DNA from 2 places in the Niameybacter sp. genome. Region 2 is predicted to be linked to the other one. Evidence: predicted binding sites of a transcription regulator. Region 2 holds the regulator's gene; the other holds the start of a gene.

Region 1 (4,440 bases), on a different contig from region 2:
ATAAAGGGGCTAAAGTAGTAGCTAATCAGTATGAGGGTGTATTTCCAATGGAGGCTAAGTTGGTAAAGGATATACCAGGAATAGGCCCCTATACACTGGGGGCAGTATTAAGTATAGCTTTTAACTTGCCTTATCCAGCTGTAGATGGCAATGTGATGCGTGTTCTTTCAAGACAATTCCTTATAGAAGAGGACATAGCTATTGCTAAAACCCGTAAGATTTTTGAAGCAAAAGTCATGTCCTTAATGCCAGCAGATGCTAGAAACTTTAACCAAGCTTTGATGGAGTTAGGTGCACTGATTTGCACACCTAAAAACCCCAAATGCGAGAGTTGCCCGATGCAAAGCTTATGCTTAGCATATGAGGAGGGTGTACAGATGGAATATCCTGTTAAGACAGGAAAAGTAAAGGCAGAACCAGAATTTTATAAGGCATTGGTAATTCGAGAAGGCGATAACATTTACTTAGAAAAAAGAAAGGATGAAGGGCTATTAGCCTCTTTATGGGGGACACCTCTTGTCACTTTAGAACAGTGGGTAGAAATAGAGAAGATGGGCCTTCAATATGAAGTTTTAGAGCAGGTCAAACATGTATTTACACATCGTATATGGATGATGAGTCCAGTTGTTATAACCTACAATGAACAAGTAGAAAAAATAATATGTAATATATTGCAAAACACTGGAGAGTTTGTGCCAAAAAGCCTCATAAAGACCTATCCTGTAGCGACGGCATTTACAAAGATTTTGAGAAAGTTATAATAAATATTAAATTATGGGTAGAAATTTTCTAAAACTATAGTATAATAAAAACATATCAATTATATGATATTTCCATTTCACTTAGGATTAAGAGATGAAGTAAGAATTATACGCTTGTCTAGTAAAGCCTCTAGAGGCTTTACTAGACAAGCGTAGACTGTACTCTATCTCTTGGTTCTACAAACAAACTTATATAAGTACTCAAAAAGAGTGGATTCAGAATGAGGTTCTGATGTCGCTCTTTTTTTATGCCTTGATGTTGGAGGTAAGTGCATTTAATAGGAAAGGATTAATGTAGAAATAAGGTAAATAATATGCTATAATTAGAGGATAATGAATGACTTATAGAGGAGGGCAGGCTATGTTAGAGGAACTTAAGACTTTTATACAAGTAGTTAAATACCGCAATTTTACAAAGGCGGCGAAAAAGGTAAATTTATCTCAGCCTACAGTAAGTTTGCATATTAAAAGGCTTGAGCACTATTTTGATACTACCCTCATTACTAGATCAAGTAAAAGTAAAGAAGTGTTGATTACAAAACAGGGGCAGATGTTATATGATAGAGGACAGGATTTAATAGCAGAAATAGATTGTTTGAAAAATGACTTGTTGCAAATAAGTCACCATACAAAGAAAAAAATTATAGTAGGGGCAAGTAAGACTATAGGCGATTATTATTTGCCACCACTTATTGGTGTGTTTTCTGAACAGTATCCCCATGTGCAGTTGGAGATCCTTATAGAAAATACAGCCCACATATGTGAGATGATGAATGAAGGGGAAATACAGATCGGATTAATTGAAGGTATAGACCCTTATTATGATTTTCAAAGAGACTACTTCTATGAAGATAAAATGGTTGTAGCAGTAAGTAACCAATCAGAGCTTGCCAATAATACGATTGCATTAGAAGATTTAAACAATCAGATTTGGATTAGTAGGGAAGAAGGTTCTGGCACAGAAGAATATTTACAACTCTTTTTGAAGATGCACCACATTACACCTAAAAATATGATTATCTTTAATAGTAACTATGCTGTGAAAGAAGCGGTGAAAAATGGATTGGGCATTACCATTATATCAGAATGTGTAGTAAGTCATGCAGCATTTGATAAAGAGCTCACTATACTTCCATTAGATATACAACCTAGGCGTAACTATTCTTATATCTTGCCAAAAGATAAAGAGCTAGATGAAGATATAGAGGCTTTCTTAAATATATTAAAAAATAGAGTGTTACCTGTAGACAGGTAGCACTCTATTTTTATATGTTATAAAAATATCAGGGGTCAATAGGGTAAACCATTATAAAATATAATAGTTAGCATTATAATGTTAAATTGTAAAGTTCTGTTAAGCTATAGGCATTGTTAAGAAATTATCATATAATAGAGATACAGCGCTCCGTTAAAAATATAACGGAGGGAATATGCGAATGGAGGACAAGAAGATGGGCTATAAATTAAGCTTTGAAACGGTTAACAGTCTCTTTGATGAATTAAGAAAAGAGTACAAAATTTATGCACCAAAAAGATTTCCAAAAGCAGGACGTTACTCAGACCAAGATATTATCCGTTATGCTGAAATCAAAAATGTAGAAGAAATCGTATTTGATGAAAAATCAGATTATCCAGCAAAAGATGTGGTTTCACCAATCACACAAACTTTATTCTACTTTACAGAAGATGAATATCGTGAAGCTAAAATTCATGATAAAAAAGTTTTAATCTTTGCTAGACCTTGTGATATCAATGCACAAATGAACCAAGATAAAATTTTCTTAGAAAATGGATTTGAGGATACATTCTACAAACGTATGAGAGAAAAAGTAAACTACGTAATGATGGAGTGTTCTTCAAGTGAAGATACATGTTTCTGTTGTTCAATGGGAACAAACAAAACAGATAACTATGCTGTAGCTGCTCGTTTTGAAGATGGAGAAGTTCTCTTCAATGTTAAAAATGAAGCTTTTGCTACTTACTTTGCAGGGAATGAAGAAGCTGATTACACAGTTAAATTCATCGAAGAAAACCAAACAAAAGTAACAATGCCAACTATTCCAAACAAAGAAGTTCTTAACAAACTTAAAGAACATGAAATGTGGAATGAATTCAACAAACGCTGTATCAGTTGTGGTAGCTGTACAATCGCATGTAGCACATGTACATGTTTCACAACAACAGATATTGCTTACAATGAAAATGGTTCAGTAGGTGAAAGAAGAAGAACTGCTGCATCTTGTCAAGTTAAAGGATTTGACTCAATGGCTGGTGGACATGACTTCAGAAAAACAACTGCTGCGCGTTACAGATACAAAACATTACATAAAATCCATGATTACAACGAAAAATTTGGCGAAGGTCATATGTGTGTAGGTTGTGGTAGATGTACTGAAAGATGTCCAGAGTTCATTTCATTCTCAGCGACAATCGAAAAAGTAAACAAAGCTGTAAAAGAAATTTGCGGAGGTGAATGTAATGCATAATGAATTAATGCCAAAAGCTTATGAAATTATTAGTGTAACAAAAGAAACTAACACTGAATATACATTCAAAATGAAAACTGACCTTCCAATTGAACATGGTCAATTCTTACAACTTTCAATCCCTAAAGTAGGGGAAGCACCAATCTCAGTAAGTGATTTTGGTGAAGGTTGGATGGATTTCACAATCCGTAACGTTGGTAAAGTAACTAACGAAATCTTCGAACTTGAAGCAGGAGACCAATTATTCCTTCGTGGTGCATACGGTAAAGGTTGGCCAGTAGACCAATTTAAAGGTAAAAATATCGTAATCATCGCTGGTGGTACAGGTGTTGCTCCAGTTAAAAGTATGATCAACAAATTTGCAAATGAAGAAGGCTTTGTAGAAAGCGTAAACATCATTGCAGGTTTTAAAGATGAAGAGGGTATCCTTTTCAAAGATACGCTTAAAGTTTGGGAAGAAAAATTCAACACAATCTACACATTAGATAGAGATGAAAAAGAAGGATTTAGAACAGGTCTTGTAACTAAATTCATCGAAGAAATTCCATTCAAAGATTTCGGTGACAACTACGAAGTCGTAATCGTTGGACCACCAATCATGATGCACTTTGCAGGCCTTGAATGTGTAAAACAAGGTATTCCAGACGAAAAAATCTGGGTTTCATTCGAAAGAAAAATGTCATGTGCTATCGGTAAATGTGGACACTGTCGTATCGATGAGACATATGTATGTCTTGAAGGACCAGTATTCAACTACACAGTAGCGAAAAAATTAATTGACTAGGAGGCCACACAATGAATCATGATATTGATGTAAAAGCAACCAGAATAAACTGTTTCCGTCAATCTAAAATAGCTGGAGAATTCATGTTACAATTACGTGTTCCAGGTTCTATTATCGATGCGAAACATTTACAAGCTGTACAACATATAGCACAAACTTGGGGTGATGGTTCATTCCATATTGGGATGAGACATACACTTAATATACCAGGTATTAAATATGCAAGTATTCCAGAAGTTAATGAATACATTAATGAATACATTAGAGAAGTAGAAGTAGTAAACTGTGATGCAGACATGGAAACATGTGGTAAAGGTTACCCAACAATAGGGGCACGTAACATTATGTCTTGTATCGGTAACACACACTGTATTAAAGCAAACGTTAATACACATGAACTTGCTAAAAA
Region 2 (4,440 bases):
ACCTGTGAAAAGGAAGCTAGCTAACATATTACGAATTTCTGTATTTGTAAGATCAGGATAGGTATGTTGAATTTCTTCCATAATAGTAGCACTTAAGTCTAGAGTAGCATGCTCTTGGTCATAGTAACCAATATGTACGTTAGCACCTAGAGCGATAGTACCATTAGAGATATCCGAAGTCCCCATAATCATACGGAAGAGAGTTGTTTTACCGATACCATTTGGGCCTACAATAGCAACTTTTTCTCCGCGTTTGATGTCAAAGTCAATTCCACTAAAAAGTGTGCCATCTTCAAAAGATTTAGCAAGTGATTTGACTGTAAGGACATCATTTCCACTTGTAATACGTGGACTTAACACTAAGTTCATGGGTTTGTCATCAATCATAGGTAAGTCTATAATTTCTATTTTATCTAAAAGTTTTTCACGGCTTCTAGCACGTTTAATAGATTTTTCTCGATTAAACTGACGTAGCTTTGCAATGACAGCACGTTGTTTAGCTATTTCTTGTTGTTGCTTCTCATACTGATGCATAGCTGCTTCATAAACTTTTTCACTTTCAATAATAAAGTGACTGTAGTTCCCATTATAGACCATAGCGCGTCCAAACTCTAAGTGAATGACTTTAGTAACAACACGATCTAAGAAGTAGCGATCATGAGAGATAATAAGTACTGCCCCTTTGTAGCTTCTTAAGTAGTTTTCAAGCCACTCTGTAGCAGCAATATCTAAATGGTTAGTGGGCTCATCTAGAAGAAGTAAATCAGGTTCTTCTAAAAGAAGCTTAGCAAGTGCTACACGTGTTTTTTGTCCACCTGATAGCGTAGTGATAGGCTGATTGTAGATTTCTTCTTTTAGACCAAGCCCTTTAAGCACACCTTTTACTAAACTTTTATATTCATAGCCTTTTTTGTTTTCAAAAGTCATACGTAGTGCATCATAAGTGTGGGTAAGCTCCATGGAATGTGTTCTTGCAATTTCTTCTTCCATTTGATGTAGCTTTTCTTCTAAAGCAATGACTTCATCAAAAACATGCAAAAGCTCTTCGTAAACACTATGAGTAGAGTTAAATTGCATGTTTTGTTCTAAATAGCCAAGTGTTGCACCTTTGGCAAAGAAAAGGTCGCCGCCGTCGCAAGACAGTTCTCCTGTTAAAATTCTAAATAAAGTTGTTTTACCAGCCCCGTTATTTCCAACAAGGGCAACTTTTTCCGTATCTTCTATATGAAATGAAATATCTTTTAACACAACTTCTTCGTTAAAAGATTTACGTATACTATGGCAGTTAGCAATCATAAGTGAACCTCCTCGTTAATGTAGTTTCATATTAACAGAAAATCAGTAAAAATAAAAGTCAAGAATAGAAGGTGCAGATTGACAAAAAAAAAACTAAAATGCTATACTAGACTAATAGAAAGAGAAGGAGGTAAAGATGTGACTGAAGAGAGAAAAATTTCTATGGCAGTAATTCGTAGATTACCAAGATATTATAGAAATTTAGCAGAATTACTAGACAATGGTGTAACTAAAATATCTTCTAGAGAATTAAGTGAGAGAATGAAAGTTACAGCTTCTCAAATTAGACAGGATCTTAACAACTTCGGCGGTTTTGGACAGCAAGGATATGGATATAATGTAGAATATTTACACAAAGAAATAGGAAAAATACTAGGACTTGAAAAAACACATAGTATGATTATTGTAGGGGTAGGTAATTTAGGTCAGGCCCTTGCAAACTATACAACTTTTGCAAAACGTGGTTTTAATTTAATCGGATTATTTGATGTCAATCCAAGACTTGTAGGTATGAGTATTCGTGGCCTAGAAGTTATGGATATTGACCAGATGGAAGCGTTCGTAAAAGAACATAAAGTAGATATTGCCATTTTGACAATGCCTAAGACAAAAGTCAAAGAAACAGCTGAGAATTTGGCTAATTGGGGTGTAAGAGGACTTTGGAACTTCTCACCTGTAGATTTATTTGTACCAGATGGTGTACAAGTTGAGAACGTACATCTTTCACATTCATTAATGACGCTTGCGTATAAGATTAATGAAGGCGAAGAATAATTATGAGATTTTATTTAAATACTTCCAAGTAAGACGATAACATAGTCTTGCTTGGAAGTATTTTTGCTAAATAAAACTATTTAGGTAACTTTTACGTGACGATATATAAAGTACAGCAAGATAAAGAAAGAGAAAAAATGGTCAAAGGGGTTATAGATAAAAACTAGTATACGGTTAAGGTGTTGATAGCTAATGATTTGATCCAACAAAAGGAGAAAGAGCTTATAGGCTATTTAAAAGAGCAAGGCAATTTAACCTTTACTAGTACTTACATAATATAGTAGGCTATAAGCATATTGATAAATTGGATAAGAAGTTGGGGGATTCTAAAAAGTGATAGTAGGAATAGGGAATGATATAGTAGAAGTAGAACGTATTAAAAAAGTAGCTTTACGTACGCCAGCCTTTTTGGAGAAACTTTTGACAATAAATGAGAAAACACGTTTAGTAACTGGGGATAAGCTACAGTTTGAATCTATAGCAGGTGTATTTGCGGCTAAAGAAGCAGTGAGTAAGGCATTAGGTACGGGGTTTGTAAATTTTGAAGTAAAGGACATTGAAGTGACAAAGGATACAAAGGGAAAACCAGAGATTCAACTTCATGGAGGAGCCTTGATACTAGCGAGAGAGCTCGGGATTACGCACATACATCTTAGTATTTCACATACAAAAGATTATGCTACGGCTTTTGTGATTGCAGAAAAGGGGAATGTAGATGAAACTTGCAACAAAAAGTGAAATGAATCAGCTAGATCAAGAGGCACTAATCAAGTATCATATTCCAAGCCTGCTACTTATGGAACAAGCAGCGAGTAGGCTTTTTGAATACGTTGTGGCTCATCATAAAGGCAAACGCATCCTTATTCTATGCGGACCTGGAAATAATGGAGGAGATGGCTTAGCTCTAGCAAGACAACTTGTATGCTTAGGTGGTATGCAGGTGAGAATTGGCCTTGCAACAACTTTAGACAAGCTTTCAAAGGATGGAAAGTGCTATTATGCTATTTGTGAAAAGTTGGGGATACCTTGTGTGAACGTATTGATAGATAGGAAACAGCAAGAGGAACACATGGAATGGGCAGAGGTAATAGTAGATGGTATTTTTGGAACTGGACTTACAAGGAATGTAGAAGGGGACTTAGCGATGCTTCTTCAACAAGTTAACAAGGTAAATGCCTTTAAACTGAGCATTGATATGCCTTCAGGGATTGCATGTGATACAGGAGATGTATTAGGTGAAGCAATTAGGGCAGATTGCACCATCACTTTTCAAATGGGAAAGGTAGGGCAGTTTTTATATCCTGGCATGACTTATATAGGGGAGTTGAGAATTGTAGAAATTGGTATTCCAGGTCAGCTTGTAGAGGAAATGAGAGGAAAATACTGTGCTATTGATAAGACACTCGTGCAGAAGTTATTGCCTGATCGCCCAGTAAGGAGTAACAAAGGAAGTTATGGAAAAGTGTTAATGATAGGCGGACAAAAAGGGATGAGTGGAGCAATTTGTATGGCAAGCCTCGGAGCTATGCGTGTAGGGGCAGGAGTGGTAACTATAGCAGTACCTACAAGTTTGACAGATATAGTAGAACAAAAGGTGACAGAAGCTATGACGCTGCCTCTTCCAGAATGGCAGGGACACTTAGCAAAAGAGGCTGCAGAGGTGATACACGCTTGTATTAAAAACTACTCTGTAGTTAGTATAGGCCCAGGACTTGGTCGAGGAGAGGATTTGCAAAAGATCATGGAGGTTGTAGTACAAAGTGATAAACCACTTGTAATTGATGCAGATGGTCTACATGCTCTCAAGCCACATCTTGAAAAGCTAAAGCAGCGTACGGCTCCAGTTATTCTTACCCCACACGTAGGAGAAATGAGTGCATTATGTGGTGTAGGTATTCCAGAAATTTTGAATAGCCCCGTAGAATATGCCAGGACTTTTAGCGAGACATATAATGTAATTGTAGTCCTCAAGTTAGAACGTATGATTGTAGCAGTGCCAAGACAAGATACTATTTATATTAATACTAAGGGGCATCAAGCGATTGCAAAAGGTGGGGCTGGAGATGTACTCACAGGTTTTGTTACAGGGTTGTTAGCTTGTAGCAAACAACCAGAATCTGCCACGCTACTAGGATGTTACTTACATGGCGATACAACTAAGAGGCTTGTAGCCTATAAGGGCGAGTACAGTGTACTCCCTACGGATTTATTAGAGTATGTAGGAGAAAGCTTTAAGGATATAATGAGTTTATAAAGTTTATCATATATTAACCTTCAGAGGAGTATATTAATTATAGAGGAAATGAATGAGAGTACACCAAAGAGCAAACTTGGATGCTGATAGCCCCTTCCTTTTCGTATTTGTCTAGG

What was found. Region 2 encodes Rex, which represses fermentation and respiration genes when NADH is low (regulators of the CRP and FNR family bind a similar motif). Its sites were predicted from a motif close to ATTGTTAANTANTTAACAAT; they were not measured.
Region 1: a site for Rex is predicted at 2,129-2,148, ahead of asrA (anaerobic sulfite reductase subunit AsrA). Genes of this name have one in related genera too.

Annotation. Positions count from the first base shown of each region.
Region 1 covers NZ_JAVVQU010000031.1:32,695-37,134, reverse strand. Annotated here, with positions in the region: gene mutY (A/G-specific adenine glycosylase) at 1-761, shown strand, start outside; gene RRY75_RS09650 (LysR family transcriptional regulator) at 1,123-2,016, shown strand; gene asrA (anaerobic sulfite reductase subunit AsrA) at 2,213-3,247, shown strand; gene asrB (anaerobic sulfite reductase subunit AsrB) at 3,240-4,031, shown strand; gene asrC (sulfite reductase subunit C) at 4,043-4,440, shown strand, end outside.
Region 2 covers NZ_JAVVQU010000017.1:37,514-41,953, forward strand. Annotated here, with positions in the region: gene RRY75_RS06505 (ABC-F family ATP-binding cassette domain-containing protein) at 1-1,296, opposite strand, end outside; gene RRY75_RS06510 (redox-sensing transcriptional repressor Rex) at 1,435-2,070, shown strand; gene RRY75_RS06515 (holo-ACP synthase) at 2,404-2,808, shown strand; gene RRY75_RS06520 (NAD(P)H-hydrate dehydratase) at 2,786-4,324, shown strand; gene RRY75_RS06525 (LolA family protein) at 4,405-4,440, shown strand, end outside.